3 regions of the Arthrobacter sp. NPDC055138 genome follow, and region 3 is predicted to be linked to each of the others. Evidence: riboswitches for the same ligand, from Rfam matches in the RefSeq annotation. Region 3 holds a riboswitch; each other region holds the start of a gene.
What was found. Region 3 has a riboswitch for S-adenosylmethionine ahead of ACWF5H_RS03435 (flavin reductase family protein). Riboswitches for the same ligand answer to the same signal wherever they lie in the genome.
Positions count from the first base shown of each region.

Region 1: linked by a shared signal. The riboswitch ahead of ACWF5H_RS10795 (acyl-CoA dehydrogenase family protein) and the one ahead of ACWF5H_RS03435 (flavin reductase family protein) in region 3 are both predicted to bind S-adenosylmethionine.
Region 2: linked by a shared signal. The riboswitch ahead of ACWF5H_RS10810 (LLM class flavin-dependent oxidoreductase) and the one ahead of ACWF5H_RS03435 (flavin reductase family protein) in region 3 are both predicted to bind S-adenosylmethionine.

Region 1 covers NZ_JBSGTH010000004.1:19,832-25,999, forward strand. The annotation lists gene ACWF5H_RS10770 (aliphatic sulfonate ABC transporter substrate-binding protein) at 1-424, opposite strand, end outside; gene ACWF5H_RS10775 (ABC transporter ATP-binding protein) at 527-1,366, opposite strand; gene ACWF5H_RS10780 (VOC family protein) at 1,692-2,060, shown strand; gene ACWF5H_RS10785 (CoA-binding protein) at 2,186-2,602, shown strand; gene ACWF5H_RS10790 (zinc-binding dehydrogenase) at 2,659-3,615, opposite strand; SAM riboswitch class IV at 3,918-4,032, shown strand; gene ACWF5H_RS10795 (acyl-CoA dehydrogenase family protein) at 4,108-5,346, shown strand; gene ACWF5H_RS10800 (acyl-CoA dehydrogenase family protein) at 5,412-6,168, shown strand, end outside.
Region 2 covers NZ_JBSGTH010000004.1:26,739-32,906, reverse strand. The annotation lists gene ACWF5H_RS10830 (DUF1206 domain-containing protein) at 1-176, shown strand, start outside; gene ACWF5H_RS10825 (MetQ/NlpA family ABC transporter substrate-binding protein) at 236-1,159, opposite strand; gene ACWF5H_RS10820 (methionine ABC transporter permease) at 1,184-1,876, opposite strand; gene ACWF5H_RS10815 (methionine ABC transporter ATP-binding protein) at 1,873-2,949, opposite strand; SAM riboswitch class I at 3,063-3,155, opposite strand; gene ACWF5H_RS10810 (LLM class flavin-dependent oxidoreductase) at 3,233-4,636, opposite strand; SAM riboswitch class I at 4,724-4,815, opposite strand; gene ACWF5H_RS10805 (APC family permease) at 4,906-6,168, opposite strand, start outside.
Region 3 covers NZ_JBSGTH010000001.1:710,801-716,968, forward strand. The annotation lists gene ACWF5H_RS03420 (aldo/keto reductase) at 1-248, opposite strand, end outside; gene ACWF5H_RS03425 (DHA2 family efflux MFS transporter permease subunit) at 342-1,982, opposite strand; gene ACWF5H_RS03430 (aldo/keto reductase) at 2,153-3,139, shown strand; gene ACWF5H_RS03435 (flavin reductase family protein) at 3,136-3,642, opposite strand; SAM riboswitch class IV at 3,685-3,799, opposite strand; gene ACWF5H_RS03440 (prephenate dehydratase) at 3,908-4,777, opposite strand; gene ACWF5H_RS03445 (hypothetical protein) at 4,874-5,077, shown strand; gene ACWF5H_RS03450 (NADPH-dependent F420 reductase) at 5,096-5,668, opposite strand; gene ACWF5H_RS03455 (hypothetical protein) at 5,788-6,000, opposite strand.

The DNA.
Region 1 (6,168 bases), on a different contig from region 3:
CGATGCCGGAGTCGGGCAGCGTGACCAGTGCGGCCCATTCCGGCTGCGAGTAAAGGCTGATGGTCTTGATCGGCGAGCCGTTGGCGCGGGCCAGCAGCGCGGCGGAACCGGCGGTGGAGCCGACGTCGACGGCGCCGGAGCGTAGTGCCTCGTTGGCCTTGTTGGAACCGGCCGACTGCAACCAGTTCACCTCAACGCCGTCATCGGCCAAGGTGGCCTCCAGCCAGCCCTTTTCCTTGATGATCAGGCTCAGCGGGTTGTAGGTGGCGAAGTCGATGTTGAGCACACCGTCGCCGGTGCCCTCGGCCGCGGTGGCTTCGGAATCTTCGCCGGCCACGCAGCCGGTCAGGGCCAGCGAAGCGCTGGCGGCGACGGCGGCCGCACCGAGGATCGAGCGGCGGGAGAAGCGGCGGGCAATAGACATGGTGGTCCCTTCGAACGGTGCGCGAAGCAGGAGAAGCTCCGCGGTTACGGGTGGATTTGGGCACAGACGGCCCGGGAAATGCTTGAGGGTGGAGAGGGCGGCCTAATGGCCGTCGACGCCGAGGCTTTCGAGCAGCGAGCGGCGCATTCGGGCCAGCTCCACCGAACCGCGGTCCCGCGGGCGGCTGCCGGGAACGTCAACAGTGCGCACAATCGTGGCGCCGTCGTGCTCGCGGCCTTCTTCCTTGCCCAGCAGGATGACCCGGTCCGCCAACTGCAGGGCTTCGTCCACGTCATGGGTCACCAGCAGCACGGTGGTGGGTTCGGCCGCGTGGATGTCCAGCAGCAGATCCTGCATCTTGATCCGGGTCAGCGCGTCGAGTGCGCCGAAGGGCTCGTCCAGCAGGAGTACCCCCGGATTGCGGGCCAGAGCGCGTGCCAACGAGGCTCGCTGCGCCATGCCGCCGGAAACTTCACGCGGACGATGCTTGGCGAACTTGTCCAGCCCCACCAGTTCCAGCAGCCGGGCCACCTTGGACTTGCCCTGCTTCGCGCTGGAAGATTTGGGCAGGCCGATGGCCACATTGGCCTGCAGGGTGTGCCATGGCAGCAGTCGCGGTTCCTGGAACGCGACGGCGCAGCGCGAGTCGATGCCCTGGACCGGCGTGCCGTCGATGTCCACGCTGCCGGCGCTGGGCGCGTCCAGCCCGGCGGTGGCGCGCAGCAGGGTGGACTTGCCGCAGCCGGACGGGCCCAGGATGGCCAGCACTTCGCCGGGGCGGACGTCGAAGTCCACGTCACGGAGCACGGTGTGGGCGTTCGCGCCGGTACCGAAGGTGCGGTTCAGGCCGCGGAAGGAGACGGCCAGAGCGGAATCGGACGCTGCCGAGGGCGCAGTGGATGCGGGGGCCGCGTGGCGGGACGACGACAGTACTGCAGTCATGGGATCACTCCATCGATCCTGGCAGTAGCACCCTACGGTTCAAGCCGTGCGGCCGGCTTCCGCCGGCCGTACCCGTGGCTTGTCACCTCGTTATCACCGGCAGTCTGGGATGGCTTCCGGTGACCAGGGTTGCTGCGGCGTCGTCGATCCAGGTCTCTCGGCCGCTCGGGATGGTCACAACTAACTAAACGGCACTTCCGGTAGCCACGGCAAACGGCCCGTAATAAAGCGGCGTAACAAACCGCGGCACAAAAATCGGCCCACGCCGGTTGCCGGAGTGCGGAAATCCGTAGACGAGGGTCGGTGGCGATGGCAGGATGGCCGCATGAAAATCAACCGTCACATCACCGTGTTCGACGCCGCCGATCTGGACGCTGAGAGCAGCTTCTGGGCAGGCCTGCTGGACGGGACGGTCAAGGCCGAGGACGACTGGCATACCGTTTCCGTTGACGGCGAGCCGCGGCTGGCGGTCCAACTGGCGCCCGACCACACTCCGCCTGAGTGGCCCGACGGCGCGCCACAGCAGATCCATCTGGACCTCTACATCGATGACCTGGCCGAGGCCCATGAACTGGCCACGTCGCTCGGCGCCAAGCTGCTCAAACCCGCCGACGACGCCGCGGCCGCGTCCGGATTCCAGGTCTACGCGGACCCCGCCGGCCACCCGTTCTGCTTCTGCTGGGGCGCCGGATAACCACGCCCGGCGCTGAACTGGTCGCTGCGCTGCGTTAGTGCGGACTTGAGCGGTTCCCGGGCCGCCGGCCGCGGGACGAGTTAGCGAAGGTACCGGTAGCGGGAACTCATGGGTAGGGTGGCGCCATGGCACACCAGAATGATCCCGAAGTCGTCAGCCGCCTGCTGAGCACGCCCGGCCGCTGGGCCGTCGTCGGCCTGTCCACCAACCCGCACCGGGTTGCCATGCGCATCTCCAGGTACCTGATGGACCAGCTGGACATGGAGGTGGTCCCGGTCAACCTGCAGGGCGACGACGTCCACGGCCTGACCGGCTACCGAAAGCTTGCGGACATTCCTGGTCAGATCGACGTGGTGGACTGCTTCGTCAACTCCCAGAAAGTCGGCCCGGTGGTGGACCAGGCCATTGAAGTCGGCGCGAAAGCCGTCTGGCTTCAGCTGGGCGTCGTCGACGAAGCCGCCGCGGAACGGGCCAAGGCGGCCGGGCTCGACGTCGTGATGGACACCTGCCCGGCCATCGAAGCCCCGCGTCTGGGCCTCTAGCCAGTCAGCGGCCCGCCTTGCCCGCCACCTAGGCTGAGACGTTCAGCGCTGTTGCATCACTCGTACATTGCGATGAAGCGGCCAACCACCCCGCCGGCCCGGAGCTTGTCGATGGCGCCCGGGATGTCGGCGTGCGTGATGTGGTTCATCGGCGGGTTCAGCTGGCCGGTCTTCATCAGTTCGTAGATGCCCGCTAAGTCCTCCTTGGTGCCGGACTTTGAGCCCCTGATGGTGAGCTGGTTGATGATGATCGGGTAGGTGTTGATGGTGGATTCGAGCCGTCCCATGCCCACTTGGACCAGGGTGCCGAACTCGCCGAGGGTCTCGATGGCGGCCGAAGTGGTGGTGCCGAAACCGGCGTAGTCGACGATCAGCTCCAGGTTCTTGTCCTTGAACTCCTCAATCGAGGAGGCGACGCCGGCCAGGCCGATCTCATCGGCCAGTTTCTGCGTCTCGGGGTTGACCTCGGCTCCGTAGACCTCTGCGCCGGACAGCGCCGCGGAGCGCGCGCCAATGTAGCCCAGCCCGCCCAGACCAATGACGCCGACTTTCATGCCTTTCTTGGCCCCGCCGACGGCCATGATCGCGTGGTAGGCGGTCAGGCCGGCATCGGTCGCCATCGCGCCGAGGTCGAACGGCACCTCGTCGGGCAGAGCCACCAGGTTGTCATCGGTCGCGCGAAGCTTGGCGGCAAAGCCACCGTCCCACTTGCCGTAGCCGAGTGCGTCCCCGTCCGACATCACCGGGGAGAGGCCCACCCGGTCGCCCACCTTCCAGCGGCCCATGCCGTCGCCGACCTCGCTGATCACCCCGGCGGACTCATGCCCCATGGTGCGGGGCAGCCCGTGCTGGAACAGCGCCATCCAACCCGGATCATCGAGCGTGGTGACGTCCGAGTGGCAGACACCGGACGCCTTGACGTCCACCACCACCTCGCCGGGGCCGGCGCGCGGCTCCTCCACCTCGTTGAGCTCCAGCGGCTTGTTCGTCCCGGTAAATTGCCATGCCTTCATGATTCGAACCTCCCTGAGCGGCGGGACGGTGTGCGTCCCGGACCGGCAGATATTGGTGGCGCAACTTCACCCTAGTCCCGTCGTGGAAAGGCCCACAGGGGGCGGCGGACTGGAGCGCATCTTCGGCCCGGAATTCATCCGGACGGCCCGGCGCTGCGGGGTACCGGCTGGGAGCGGAACGATCCACCGGAAGGCGGGGCCGCCGTCGTCGGATGGGGGTATCCGTAACATTCGGCAGTGGAACGTCATGGCCCGTCACATGCTTCACAGCGCCGGATGGCGCCCGGCAGACTTTTCCCCAAGATCAAGAGTCCCAACGACAAGCTCTGGCTGGTTGGGCGGCAACCCTCTTCCGTAGCGGGGTGCCCCAGATGAGGATCCGGCCGCGCACAGATCGGTGCCCGGCAAGTACGGCCCCCGCCAGGCTGCGTCGCCGACCGTGATGGTCGCTGCGCGGTGCGGCAGGCGGGAGCCCCTGCACGAGGAGGCGCCATGACCGCCGTCGTCATTGAAGAAAACCAGCAGACCCGCCGTTCCTCTTGGAGCGGACACGCCAGCCGCGAAGAACTCGCCCACTGGCAGCAGATCGCCGAGGGCGTGGCCGCCGTGCTGAGCACGGACGTGCTGGAGCGGGACCGGCGCAATGCGGACCCGCAGGCCGAAGTGGAGCTGCTGCGCAGTTCCGGCCTGTTCAACCTGATCATCCCCAGCGAGTGGGGCGGCGAGGGCGGCCACTGGGAAAGCGCGCTGCACGCCGTGCGCATCCTGGCCCGCACCGATGCGTCGATCGCGCAGATCCTGGCCTACCACTACGCAAACCTCGGTGCCGTGGTCTTCTACGGCAACGCGCAGGTCCAGGAACGCCTGCTCCGCCGCTCCGCCCAGGGCCGCTGGTCCTGGGGCGACTCGGTCAATCCGGTGGACCCGAACCTGGAACTGGTGCCCGACGGCGACGGCTACCGGCTGGACGGTGTCAAGCACTTCTCCACCGGCGCATCCGTGGGCGACGCGATCCTGGTCAACGCCGCGATCACCTCCGGTCCGGATCAGGGCAAGTTCCTGGCCCTGGCCTTGGAACATGACCGCGCCGGAATCTCCTTCCTCGGCGACTGGGACGCGCTGGGCCAGCGCCTCTCCGCGAGCGGCTCCGTCAAGTACGACGGCGTGCTGGTCACCTCCGCTGACATCATCGGCGAGGTGGGGGAGGAGCCCTTCTCCAGCCTGGTGACGCCGTATATCCAGCTGGCGTTCGGCAACCTCTACCTGGGCATCGCGCAGGGTGCGCTGGAACGCGGCCGCCAAATCACCCTGGCGCGCAAGAACTCCTGGTTCCTCAGCAACGCAGAAACCTACGCTCAGGATCCGCTGACCCAGCGGGTCTATGGGGAACTGTCGTCCCGGGTGGCTGCCGTGGAGGCCTTGGCAGACCGGACGAACGAACGCTTCGACGCCACCATCGCCGTCGGCGGGGAGCTGACGGCCGAAGCACGCGCTGGCATCGAGATCGAGATCGCCCGGCTCAAGGTGGTCTCCACCGAGGTGGGCGTGGAAGTGGCCAACCGCATCTTCGAGGTGACCGGCTCTTCCTCCGCGAAAACCGCGGTGGGACTGGACATCTTCTGGCGCAATGTCCGCACCCACACCCTGCATGACCCCGTGGACTACAAGAAGGTCGAGGTCGGCGCCCACTTCCTACTGGGCGACATCCAGCCGATCTCGCTCTATACCTGATCCGCCCCGCATTCCCATCCGTCCCACCTCGGCCGTGCACGGCGGAGACCTCCAGGAGCACCACCATGACCGAAACCCTTGACCACGCAACAACGTCCGGCCACTCGACGCCGGCCTTCGCAGCGGCGGTCGCCAAGTACCGTCCGATCTTCCAGCGCATTACCGCAGGAGCGTTGGACCGCGAACTGGACCGCGAGTTGCCGTTTGAGCAGATCGGCTGGCTGAAGGACGCCGGCTTTGGTGCCGCCCGGATTCCCGCCGAACTCGGCGGCGACGGGCTGGACTGGGAAGAGTTCACCGAACTGTTGATCGAGCTGGCCGCCGCGGACAGCAACATTCCTCAGGCGCTGCGCTCGCACATAGCGCTGGTGGAGGAGAACCTGTACCACCACGGCCGCGGCGGGGACCGCAGCGGTTGGCTGCAGCGCTTCGCCTCCGGCCAGCTGGCCGGGAACGCGTGGACCGAACCGGGCGCAGGCGGAACCGCCACCGTGCTCTCCGAATCCGGCGGCAAGCTGGTGCTGAACGGGCGCAAGTTCTACACCACGGGCACCATCTTCGCCGACTGGATCGACGTCACCGCCAAGCGGCCCGACGGCTCGGACGTCTCGGTGATCATCTCCACCAAGACACCCGGTGTGGAAACCTACGACGACTGGGACGGCTTCGGCCAGCGGCTGACCGGCAGCGGCACCACGGTGTTTACCGACGCCGAGGTGCACCCGGCCAACGTGTCAGCGTTCGCCGACCGCTTCCCGTACCAGACGGCGCTCTACCAGCACATCCTGCTGGTGGCCCTGGCCGGCATCGCGCAGGCCGTCA
Region 2 (6,168 bases), on a different contig from region 3:
TGCTGCTGGCGGTCGCCGCCGTGCAGAACGACCCGCAGGACGTGAAGGGCCTGGACGGCGCGCTCAAGGCGCTGCGCGAACAGCCGCTCGGGCCGGCGGCGCTGGCCTTCGTGGCCGTCGGGCTGATCTGTTACGGGCTCTACCTTGGCGCCAGGGCGCGCTACGCGAAGATGTAGCGCTGCGTGGCCCCGTCGCCACGATGCCCGGCCGGCGCCGGCCGGGCACCCGGCGCTGACTACTCAGCCGAGACTGGCGTCAGCACGTCCTTGACCAGTGGATCCTCCGTGGTGCCGAGGTATTCCTCGAGCCGCGGATCGGAGAAGATCTCGATCAGCTTCTTGCTCTCGGCGCTGTCCTTGTACTCGGTGCCGATCACCAGGCGGGAGGCGAACGTCTTGGGTGCCGCCGGGAACAGAATGCCCTTGTCGCGGCCGATCTTGCCGGCGTCGAACTGGGAGACGTAGCCGATCGCCACGTCGACCGAATCGAGCATGCGCGGCATCGCCAACAGGTCGGCTTCCTTCAGTGTGAAACCCCGCGGATTGCCGGTGACGTCGCGGATCTTCGCGGTACGCGGCTCGACCGCCGGATCCAGTTCCAGCAGCCCCTCGCGCTGCAGCAGCCAGAGCGCCTGGCCTTGGTTGGCCGCATCGTTCGGCAGCAGCAGGACGGCGTCCCGAGGCAGGCTCTCGACCGAGTCGTAGCGCGTGGAATACAGCCCGAAGCCCCACTGGAACAGTTCCACGGTGGGCGTCAGTTCGACGCCGCTAGCGTCCGCCGACTGCTGCATGTACCACTGGTGCTCGAAGATGGTGGCGTGGAACTGGCCCTCTGCCACCGCGCGGTTGGCCTGAACCGGGTCCTGCAGGCCCACAGCCTCGATCTCCACGCCGTAGTCCGGCGCGATCTCCTCGGCGACGAACTTGAGGATCTTCTCCTCGCCCGCCATAGCCGGTTCGAAGTGGACCTTCAACGGGGAGGTGACCTCGCCGCCGGCGGCGGCCGCGGTGGCCGGCCGGGACTGCTGCTGCACCAGCAACAGCCCCAGGACCAGGGCGACGACGGCGGCGATCGCCGCGATGCCCCACGGCAGGGCGGTGGACTGCTTGCGCAAGGTGAAACCATGGTCGTGGCCAGACCCGGTAGTCGGTGTGTTCATGTGTGGTGCTCCTGGTTTGTTCAGCTAGGGGCGCAGCAGGGCGCGGGAAATGCGGTCGCCGGCGAACTGCACCAGCTGGACCGTGATGATGAGGACAACGATGGTGGCGGCCATCACATGGGTATCGAACCGCTGGTAACCGTACGTGACGGCCAAGTAGCCGATGCCGCCGGCGCCGATGGTTCCTGCGATCGCCGAGTATTCGATCATCGAGATCGTGTTCAGCGTGATCGCCGAGGTCAGGCCCGGCAGCGCCTCACGCAGCTGGGTCTGCCGGATGATCTGCCCGGTGGAACTGCCGGTCACCAGACCCACGGCCATGTTCTCGCGCGGCAAGTCGTTCAGCGCGTTCTGCACCAGCCGGGCAAAGAACGGAATGCCGGCCAGCGTCATCGGGACCACCGCCGCCGCGATGCCGATGGTGGTCCCGGTCACCCACTTCGTCAACGGGATGATCGCCGCCATCAGCACCAGGAACGGCAGCGAACGCCCCATGTTGACCAGCCAGCTGACCACACCATGCAGCCGCGGCCGCGGAAACAATCCGCGGCTGTCCGTGTTGTAGAGCAGCACGCCGGTGGCTCCGCCGACCAGGATCACTAGTGCCATCACCATGCCGACCATCGCCCAGGTCTCGCCGTAGGCGGGCAGCAGCAGCGCCGGCAGGTCGGCCCAGGGCGTGTCCAGCCCGACGGCGGCGGTTTCGGTGGGCCTCATGTTCGCGCCTCGATCTTCTGGTGGGCTTCGTGTTCTGCATCGTCCGACGGCGGCGCAACCGATTCCCGGGTGTGGACGGTGGCGGCGGAGACTGCCACCCGCCGATCCGCGACCAGGCCCAGCTGCCCCAGATAGGCGCGGACCTCCGCTTCCGGGCGGCCGGCCACGCCGATTTCGGCACGGCCGAGTACCGAGTCGCCGTGTGCTTCCACCGAACCGCCCAGCAGCGCCACGCGTACGCCGAGGCCTGCGGAAAGCCGGGTCATCCACTCCGGGTCCACCGGCCCGTGCCGGTAGGAGACGGACAGCGCGTAGTCGAAGCCGGCTGGCAGCGGCAGGGCCCGCACGGGCAGCAGTTGGCGGCCCGCGCCAGACGCAGGGTCCGCCACCAGTGCGCCGATCGGCCCGTACTCCGAAACCCGCCCGTTGGCCAGCACGGCCACCTGGTCGGCGACGTGGCGCACCACGTCCATCTCGTGGGTGATCAGGATGACGGACAGTCCCAGCTCGGTCCGCACGTCATCCAGCAGGTCCAGGATCTGCTGCGTGGACTCCGGGTCCAAGCCGGACGTGGATTCGTCGGACAGCAGGATCCGCGGCCGCAGCGCCAGCGCCCGGGCGATGCCCACCCGCTGCTTCTGGCCGCCGGAAAGCTGCCCCGGGTAGGCGTTGGCCTTGTGCAGCAGGCCCACCCGGTCCAGCAGTTCGGCCACACGGTCCTCCATCTGCCGGTGCACCACGCCCAGGTTGCGCAGCGGGAGCGCAACGTTCTCGGCCACCGTCATCCGGCGCAGCAGCGCCGAATGCTGAAAAATGGTGCCGATCGCGCGGCGTTCGCTGCGCAGTGCCTGGCCGGACAGCGCGGACAGGTTGCGGCCGTCCACCAGCACCTGGCCGGAGGTCGGTTTCTCCAACAGGGAAATGCAGTGGGACAGGGTCGTCTTGCCGGCCCCGGACGAGCCAACGACGGCGGTAATCGCCCCCTGCTCGATGCTCAGGTCGATGCCCTTGAGCACATCGACCGTCCCCTGGCCTGTGCTGTAACTCTTGTGCAGATCACGGATCTCAATCATCGCGAACCGCCTGCGGCGTGCCGTGTCATGTTGCTCCTGAAGTTCAGGGAGCCCCGGGCACAGCCATCACAGCCGCGCAGGCATGGCGCAGCCAGTTCCGGTCCTGTCCGGGTTCTCCATCGGTCCTGGCATTAGCACCGTGCGGCAAAGAGCCGGGGTTGCTGCGGCGTCATCGAGCCAGATCTCTCAGCCGCTCTGGATGGTTCTTCCGACGTCGGTGCGCTGCCCCCAAAGGGGCCGCGCCCCGACGTCGTTGTCTAAATGGTTCTGCTGTTGCCCAGGCTCAGTCGACCAGGGCATTCTGCAGCCGGAAGCCGGCCGCGCGGTGGTTCTCCGGCAGCTTGTCGCCGCGGCCGAAGAGCTTGTTGCGCAGCGTGCCCGGCGCGTACTCGGTAGGGTACGCTCCGAGCTTCTGCAGCTCCGGCACCACGTATTCCACGACGTCCTCGAACGTGCCCGGGGTGATGGCGTAGGCCAGATTGAAACCGTCCACGTCGGTTTCCTCGACCCACTCCACCAGCTTGGCGGCGACCTCCTGGCCGGAGCCCACGGTGATCGGGCCGAAGCCGCCGACGCCGACCCATTCGGCCAGCTGGCGGATGGTCCAGGGCTTGCCGCTGTCGCCGGAGGCCTTCTGGAAGGTCTCCACCGAGGACTGGATGGCATTGGACTTCACGTTCTCGCCGATCACGTCGTCCGGGCCGTAGGTGGACAGGTCCACGCCCATCCAGCCCGAAATCAGGGCCAGCGCGCCGTTGACGTCCGCGTACGACTTGTAGTCCTCGAACTTGGCCTGGGCGGTGGCGTTGTCCGGTCCGGTCACCACGGTCTGCATGGCGTAGATGCGGACGTCGTAACGGCCGCGGCCGGCAGCCTCGGCCGCGTCGCGGATTTTCTTCACCGACGCGGCAAGCATTTCCTTGGTGGGGCAGGTGACGAACACCGCCTCGGCGTTATCGGCGGCGAACTCGGTGCCGCGCTTGGAGGCCCCCGCCTGGAAGATCACCGGAGTGCGCTGCGGGCTCGGCTCGGTGATGGCGATCCCGGGCACCTTGAAGAACTTGCCCTCGTGCCGGATTTCGTGCACCTTTGCCGGGTCGGTGAAAACGCCGGTCTCCACGTCCTTGACCACTGCGTCGTCTTCCCACGAGCCCTCAAGCAGCTTGTAGATGACTTCGAGGTATTCATCGGCGTGGTTGTAGCGCTCGTCGTGCTCCAGTTGGTCTTCCTGGCCCATGTTGCGCGCGGCCGAGGGCAGGTAGCCGGTCACCACGTTCCAGCCGACGCGGCCGTTGGTGAGGTGATCCAGTGTGGCCAGGCGGCGGGCGAACGGGTACGGGTGCTCGTAGGCAGTGCCGGCGGTGACGCCGAAGCCCAGGTTCTCGGTCACCGCGGCCATGGCCGATACCAGCATGAACGGATCGTTCACCGGGACCTGCGTGCCGGCCCGCAGCGTCGTCTCGTTGGACGATCCGAACACGTCGTAAGTGCCGAGCACGTCGGCAATGAAGAGTCCGTCGAACAGGCCCTTCTCCAGCACCTTGGCCAGATGCGTCCAGTAGCCGATGGTGTTGTAGGTGGCGGACTTGTCCTGCGGGTGGCGCCACAGTCCGGGCGACTGGTGGCCCACGCAGTTCATGTCGAACGCGTTGAAGCGGATGTGCCGCGGGGAATGGTTCAAGGTCATGTCAGGCTCCTTTACTGATGAGAAGAGCCCGCGCCGGTCCCCCGGCGGGCATGCAGTGGCCCTGAGGAACCAACGAGAGATCGAGCTTCTCCATCGGTCCTGGCGGTAGCACCTTCCTCACAAGGAGGGGGTTGCTGCGGCGTCAACAAGCCAGGTCTCTCGGCCGCTCTGGATGGGTACCCCTCCATTGGACACCCGCAGGCGCCGCGGAGGGAAATGGTGCGCGTCACGCGGGGTAAAAATGTTGCGCGTCACGCCCAGGGCAAGAATTACGACGCCGGTGCGGCGCCGGTTACGGCCTGTTGCCGCTTGGATCCCACCACCGCTCCGGCCCCGAAGCAGGCAAGGATCAGCACGACGACGGCGATCGCCAGCGGCACACTGTTGCCGACCAAGGTGGGGAGGTTCTGCAGGATCAGGCCCAAGATGCCCAGCAAGCCGAGCAGCCCAAGAGCCGGTCCAACGGAGCGCTTCCAGCTGCGGGCAGGCGCTCCCCGCCGGCGGAAGAACACCAGCACAGCGACGCTGGTGAGCGTCATCAGCACCACCACGCCCAAGGAGGAGAATCCGGCGAACCAAGTGTAGAACTGCACGATCGGATCCCATCCGGCCACCACCGCGACCAGCAGGAACAGGGCCACCACGGCGGTGGCCGCTCCGGAGGCCCGGTGCGGAGAGCGGTGCTTCGGGTGGGTGCTGGCCAGCTTGGGCGGGAAGACTCCCTTCCTCGAGAGCTGGAAGAAATAGCGTGAGCTGATGTTGTGGAAGGACAGGATGCACGCGAACAAGCTGCTGGCGAGCAGGACCTGGACAATGTGGCTGCCGGCCGTGCCCAGGTAGAGCGCGGTGGTCTCGGACAGCAGGGTGCCGGGTGCATCCGTGGCCTTCTGCACAATCCCGGTGTCGCCCCAGACGCTGATCAGCAGCCAGCTGGAGAGCGCATAGAAGCCGCCCACCACCAGCAGGGCCACATAGGTGGCCCGCGGGATCGTCTTGTCCGGATCCCGGGCCTCATCCCGGAACACGGCGGTGACCTCGAAGCCGATGAAGCTCAGGATGGCGAATAGCAGCGCGATACCGGGCGCCCCAGACAGCACGGTTGACGGTGTGACGAACCCGGTGGAGAGGCCCTCGGCCCCGCCGCCGCCAAAGACGATGGCGGCGTCCAGGATCAGCACGATCAGCACTTCGGCCACTAGCAGCACGGCCAGCACCTTGCCGGACAGCTCGATGTTGCGGTGGCCCAGCCACGCCACGGCAACCAGCGCGGCGGCCGCCCAGACCCACCAGGGCAGGGCGGGGCCGCCGTAGGCGCGGACCACCTCATCGACCGCGGGGGCAAAGAGCCCGTAGACGCCGGCCTCCAGCGCGAGGTAGGAGAGCAAGGCTACGAAGGCCGCGCCCAGTCCGGCGCGGCGGCCGAGGCCCTTCTCCACGTAGCTGAAGAACGCGCCGGCCGACGGCACATGCGGCGTCATGGTGGTGAAACCGACGGCGAACAGCAGCAGGATGGCGGTGGCCAGCAGGTAGAT
Region 3 (6,168 bases):
ATGCCGCATTTACTGGCCAGGAAGAACTCGTCCCGCCGCGGGCCCAGCACCTCGCCGATCAGCTCCTCGTTGGTGGAGGCCCCGTACAGTGCGGCGGTGTCGAAGTGCCGCACGCCAGCGTCCAGGGCATGCAGCAGAAGTTTCGCCGCGTCCTCGCGGGCCGGCGGCACCCCGTACGCGTGGCTGAGGTTCATGCAGCCCAGCCCGATGCTGCCGACGTCGAGCGTTCCGATCGTTCGCGTAGTCATGCTTTTACGCTGGCGGCAGCCCGGCGAGGCACCGGCCTGCAGCCCTGCCGCCGGGGGAGGGACCAGCCTGCCGTCCTGCCGCATCGTATCGGCTCACTCCGGCCGGTCCCGGCTGGCCGGAGTTCCCACTTCCTCCGAGAGCGGGATCTCCTTGACGAAGCAGGCGAACACCAGCGCCGCGAGCACGATCGGCACGGCGTAAAGATAGATCGGCGGCAGCGCCTGGGCGAAGGCATGTGCGATGAATTCCTGGGCAGGGGCCGGCAGCGATTTGAGCACGGCGGGACCGAGCGAGCTGAAGCTTTGGCCGCCGCCGGAACCGATCGTCGTCACCAGGCCGGGCGGCGCCGTCGAGAATTGCTCGGTCAGTCGGCTGATGAAAATGGCGCCGAACAGCGAGATGCCGAAGGTGGCGCCGATCTGCCGGAAGTAGTTGGTGGCCGAGGTGGCCGTGCCCAGATCCCGGCGCCGGACGCTGTTCTGCACGATCAGCACCAGGTTTTGCATGATGGACCCCAGCCCCAGCCCCAGCACCAACATGCCGGCGGCGGTGAAGGAGTACGGGGTGGTGTCGGAGATCTGCGAGAGCATCACCAGCCCGGCCGCGATCAGGATGGTGCCGATGATCGGGAAGATCTTGTAGCGGCCGGTGCGGCTCACCAGCTGGCCTGTGGTGGTGGTGGCTCCCACCATCCCCGCCGTCATCGGGATCATCATCAGGCCCGACTCGGTGGCGCTGGCCCCGTTGACCATCTGCAGGAAGGTGGGCAAATAGGCGATCGTGGAGAACATCGCGATGCCCACGCACACGCCCATCAAGGTGGGCAGCGTGAAGTCCCGGTCGCGGAACAGCCGCAGCGGCAGCACCGGTTCCACCGCCCGGCGTTCGGCCAGCACGAACAACACCGAGGCAACCACGGTGACCGCGCCCAGCCCGATGATCACCGGACTGTCCCAGGGGTAGGTGGTCCCGCCCCAGCTGGCGAACAGGATGACCGCCGCACTGGCGACCGCCAGCAGGAAGGTGCCCAGATAGTCCAGCTTGGGCCTCGGCCCGCCCGGCTTATGCAGGTGCAGGGTGGTGGTGATGACAGTCAGCGCCGCGGCACCCAGCGGGAGGTTGATGTAGAAGACCCAGCGCCAGCTCCAGTGGTCGGTAATGAAGCCGCCCAGCAGGGGTCCGCTGACCGAGGCGAGGCCGAAGGCCGCCCCGATAAGGCCCATGTACTTGCCGCGCTCGCGCGGCGAGACCAGATCGCCGATGATCGCCTGCGCGCCGATCATCAACCCGCCGCCGCCCACCCCCTGGATGGCGCGGAAGGCGATCAGCTGCGGCATGCTCTGCGCCATGCCGGAGAGCATCGAGCCGCCCAGGAACACCGCGATCGCAAAGATGAAGATGCTCTTGCGTCCGAACAGGTCGCCGAGCTTGCCGTAGATCGGCAGCCCGATGGTGGCGGCCAGAATGTAGGCGGTGATCACCCAGGAGATGTGCTCCAGCCCGTTCAGGTCCCCGACGATGGTGGGCAGCGCCGTCGCCACGATGGTCTGGTCCAGCGCTGCCAGCAGCACGGTGAGCATCAGCCCCAGGAACACCACCGTAATCCGGGGCTGTGCAGCGGCAGCGCCGTCCGGGAGTTGGGCCCGGTCCTGGTCCGCGCGCGCGGACTCCCGGGCTGTTGAGGGACCGGACGGCTGGTGAGGGCCCCGGTCCGGGCTGGGAGGAACTGCCATGGTTAACTTCCTGGCGGCGCGGGTGGCGCAGGCGGCCTAATACTGGTTGCCTGGGGACGCTATCCGGCCCCGCGAGAGTTACCGTACTGCCGTCCGCGAGGCGGCACAACCCCCGATTTCGGCGAGCCGCTGTCGTACGCTGGAAGCCTGCCCAGCGAAGGGACATATCAATGGACGACGCCGGATCCCGCCTGATCTTCGGCAGCATGGGTTTGGGCGGTGGCTGGGGGAGCGGCCCGCTGGAGGCCGCCGACGTCGCCGCCGCCCACACGGCCGTGGAGGCGGCACTGGACATCGGCATCAGGATCTTCGACCACGCGGACATTTACGCCCACGGCAAGGCGGAGGCTGCGTTCGGCCGGGTGCTGGCCGAGCGACCGGAACTCCGGGAAACCATCCAGCTGCAGAGCAAATGCGGCATCCGACTGCCGGTTCCCGGACTGGTGGGCCAGTACGACTCATCCCGCGCGGCCATCGTGGCCGGTACCGAGGAAAGCCTGCGCCGCCTGCACACCGACCACCTGGACACGCTGCTGATCCACCGGCCGGATCCGCTGGCCCCGGCCGAGGAGATTGCCGAGGCGTTCAGCCGCCTCCGGCTGGCCGGGAAGGTCCGCCGCCTAGGCGTCTCGAACATGTCCGGCGAGCAGATGAGGTGGCTGCAGGCCGCGCTCGACGAGCCGCTCGCCGTCAACCAGTTGGAAATGAGCCTGTACCGGCGGGACTGGCTTGAATCCGGCGTGCTGGTCAACCACCCGGAAGGCGCCGCCGTCGGCTTCCCGCACGGCACCCTGGAGTACTGTGCTGCCCACGCGGTGGAGTTGCAGGCCTGGGGCTCGCTGGCGCGGGGCCGCTACAGCGGCCGGCCGGCGGAACGGGCCGCCGGCACAGTTGACGGCCCCGGCGGCGGTGGTGCGGCAGCGGATCGCGCGACGGCAGCCTTGGTCTCCGAGCTGGCCCGGGACAAGGGCTGCACGCAGGAAGCCGTGGTGCTGGGCTGGCTGCTGCGCCATCCTGCCCGGATCCGGCCGGTCGTCGGTACCAGCAACCCGGAGCGGATCAGGGCCTGCGGCCAGGCCGAGGAGATCGGCGCGGCAATGACCCGGCAGGAATGGTACGCGCTGTGGGTGGCGGCGCGGGGACGCCCGCTGCCCTAGACGAACGCGGGCTGTACCAGCCGGCGGAACGAGGAGTCGTGGAAGACCAGCGGTTCGTGCGCGCCGTCGTGCGTGCTCAGCGCGTGTACCTCCAGCAGCACCACCTGGTGGTCACCGGCCGGGAACTCCTGATGCACCGAGCAATCCAGCCACAGCGCTGCCTCGTTGAGGAAAAGCGCGTCCCGGTCGGTGCGGTGCAGGCTCAGCCCGGCGAAGCGGTCGCCGCTCTTGGAAGCAATCTGGCGGCAGACGCCGTCGTGCTCCGTGCTCAGCACCGACACGCCGATCCGGCCGGCCTGGCGGAGCAGCGGCCAGGTCCGCGAGGTGTTCTGGACGGCGAACATCACCAGCGGCGGCTCCAGTGAAACGCCCACGGTGAAGGAGGAAGCGACGATGCCTTGCGGCTGACCGTCGATGACGGCGCAGAGCGCTGCGATTCCGGAGGGAAAGCGCCCGAAGGCGGAGCGGAGGGTGTTCGGGGTCAAGTCGTTGTGCAGGGACATGGCCATCCTTGAAGCTCAGGCGCATCCGCTGCTGCCGGAGGATACGCGTACTTGCCTGCCGACAAACCCGGCGGGCCGAATCATCACCTGGAGCACCCCGCTACGGTAGAGGGTTGCCGGCCAACCAGCCAGGGCTGTGAAGTTGGCGCTCGTGATTCATTTCCAAGGTAAAGCGGGACGTGGCCTCGGTCAAACGCGGGTAACAGTTCGTTAAGAACTCTGTCCGGCGCCGCGCGTGCCACTCGGTGGCACGCGCTTCCCTTGCCTAGGTGCCTGCCGGCTGTTCCGCGCCGCGGTTCAACCGGAACGGGTGGGCGGGATAGACGCCCAGAATCCGGATTTCGGTGGTGAAGAATTCGAGTTCCTCGAAGGCATGGACCATTGGCTGGTCCTCCGGATGGCCTTCGACGTCCACCATGAACATGGTGGCCGCGAATTCGCCGCCCACCATGTAGCTCTCCAGCCGGGTCATGTTGATGCCGTTGGTCGCGAACCCGCCGAGGGCCTTGTACAGCGCCGAGGGAACGTTGCGCACCCGGAAAACAAAGCTGGTCACCGCGGGACCGGGCAGCTCCTCGCGGCGGGGGACGGGCCGCCGGTCGGCCAGCACCACAAACCGGGTGGTGTTCGTTGGATCGTCTTCCACTTTCTCGGCGAAGACTTGCAGGCCGTACAGCTCCGCGGCCATCGGCGGCGCGAGCGAGACCTTGGTGGGATCGTTCCACTCGGCAACTTCACGGGCCGACCCGGCGGTATCGCCGGCAATGACCGGCGTTAGCCCCAAACGGCGGATCAGCTTGCGGCACTGTCCCAGGGCATGGATGTGGCTGTGCACTTCACGGGCCTGTTCCACCGTGGCCCCGGGAATGCCGAGCAGGCTGAAGCGGATGGGCAGGAAGAATTCCTCCACGATCTGCAGCGTGGTCCGGGGCAGCAGGGCATGGATGTCCGCCACGCGGCCGGCGATCGAGTTGTCAATGGGGATCATGGCCAGTTCGGCCTCGCCGCTGGTGACGGCGGCGAAGGCGTCTTCAAAGCTGGCGCATGGCACCGCGTCCCAGCCGGGCCGGACCTCAAGGCACGCCATGTGCGAGTTCGAGCCGGGTTCACCTTGGTATGCGATTGCTGGAGCCATGGGCGAAATTATCCCACCGGGAGGGCCCGTGGCCTTATTCGACGGGCGCCGGCCGGCGTCACAAAGCCGGAGCGAAGCGCCGATAGAGTGGAGGGCGTGGAAGGATCCAATCCCCGTGCCGTTGCCCTCGGGCTCGCTGCTGCCGTCGTCGCTCTCTTCGCGGTCAGCCTGACGGTGATGCCGTCCATCATGGGGCTGGACATCATGCCCCCGCTAATCGTGGTGTCCGTGCTGCTGCTGATCGCCGCCGGCGTGCTGGCCGGAATGGCTATTGCTGCCAGGCGGTCGGGACGGCGCTAGCGCCGGGCTATTAGGCGGTCAGGCGACGACGCCGAAGCCTCCGGTCCACGGGAGCTTCTCGGCGGCGGCCAGGGAGATCTGCAGGAATCCCAGGGCCTCGAGTTCCCGGGCCCGGGACAGTGCGCCGGCATCGATGGCGTTCAGCCCGGCGGCGGTGACCACCTCGGCCAGCTGGGACTTGGCCGCGGCATCATCCCCGGCCATAAGCACGGTGGTGGGCAGGCCGCCGACGGTGCCGGAGGACAGCGTGGCGGCGAAGGTGGTGTTGAAGGCCTTGACCACGCGCGAATCCGGCAGCGAGGCGCTGAGTTCGGCTGCGGCCGAACTGTCGGACGGCACGGTGAGCGAGTCGAAGGTTTCAAAGTTCAGCGGGTTGGTGATGTCGACGACCACCTTTCCCGCCAACTGGTCGCCGCGGCTGCGGACGATGTCGGACAGGGCGGGGTAGGGCACCGCGAGGATAACAATGTCGCCGGTTACGGGCCGGGCGTCGTCATGGTCGAACGACTCGACGACGTTTCCGCCCTTGCTGACCACGCTGGAGATGGCCTGGCCCATGTTGCCGGTACCGATGATGCTGACGTTTGCCACGGGAACGCTCCTCAGATCTGCCGGATTGCCTGAACGTACGAGCGAAACGCTAGCAGCCTGAAACCGGGAGTCAATGCCGCGACGGCCCGTGCTGGTGGGCCCAGCCGGAGAGGCGGATCCTAGTCGAGGTCGGATTCCTGCGTGATGCCGTAGGGCACGTCGTCGCTCAGTTCCACAGTGAATTGCCCGGGCCCGGTGCGGGTGACCAGAATGCCGCAATCGCCGTCGATGGCCGCGATTGATTGCAGTTCTTCCACCGCAGCATTGAGGAGGTCGTGGGCCTCGGAGGCCGTCTGTGCCGTCAAAGACTTGGTAGCCAAAGTCGTGGCCATGGTTCTGCCTTTCGTGACCGGAGGCCGCCGCAGAGGAGAAAGCGCGGGATGGGTAGCTTCCGGCCGGAACGTGGTGCCATGCGGAACGGTGCATGGAAGTTTACATTCTGCCATTCCAATGGACATCAGATGAATTATCAAGCGGCGTGGCGTGGAACACCTCTCGGG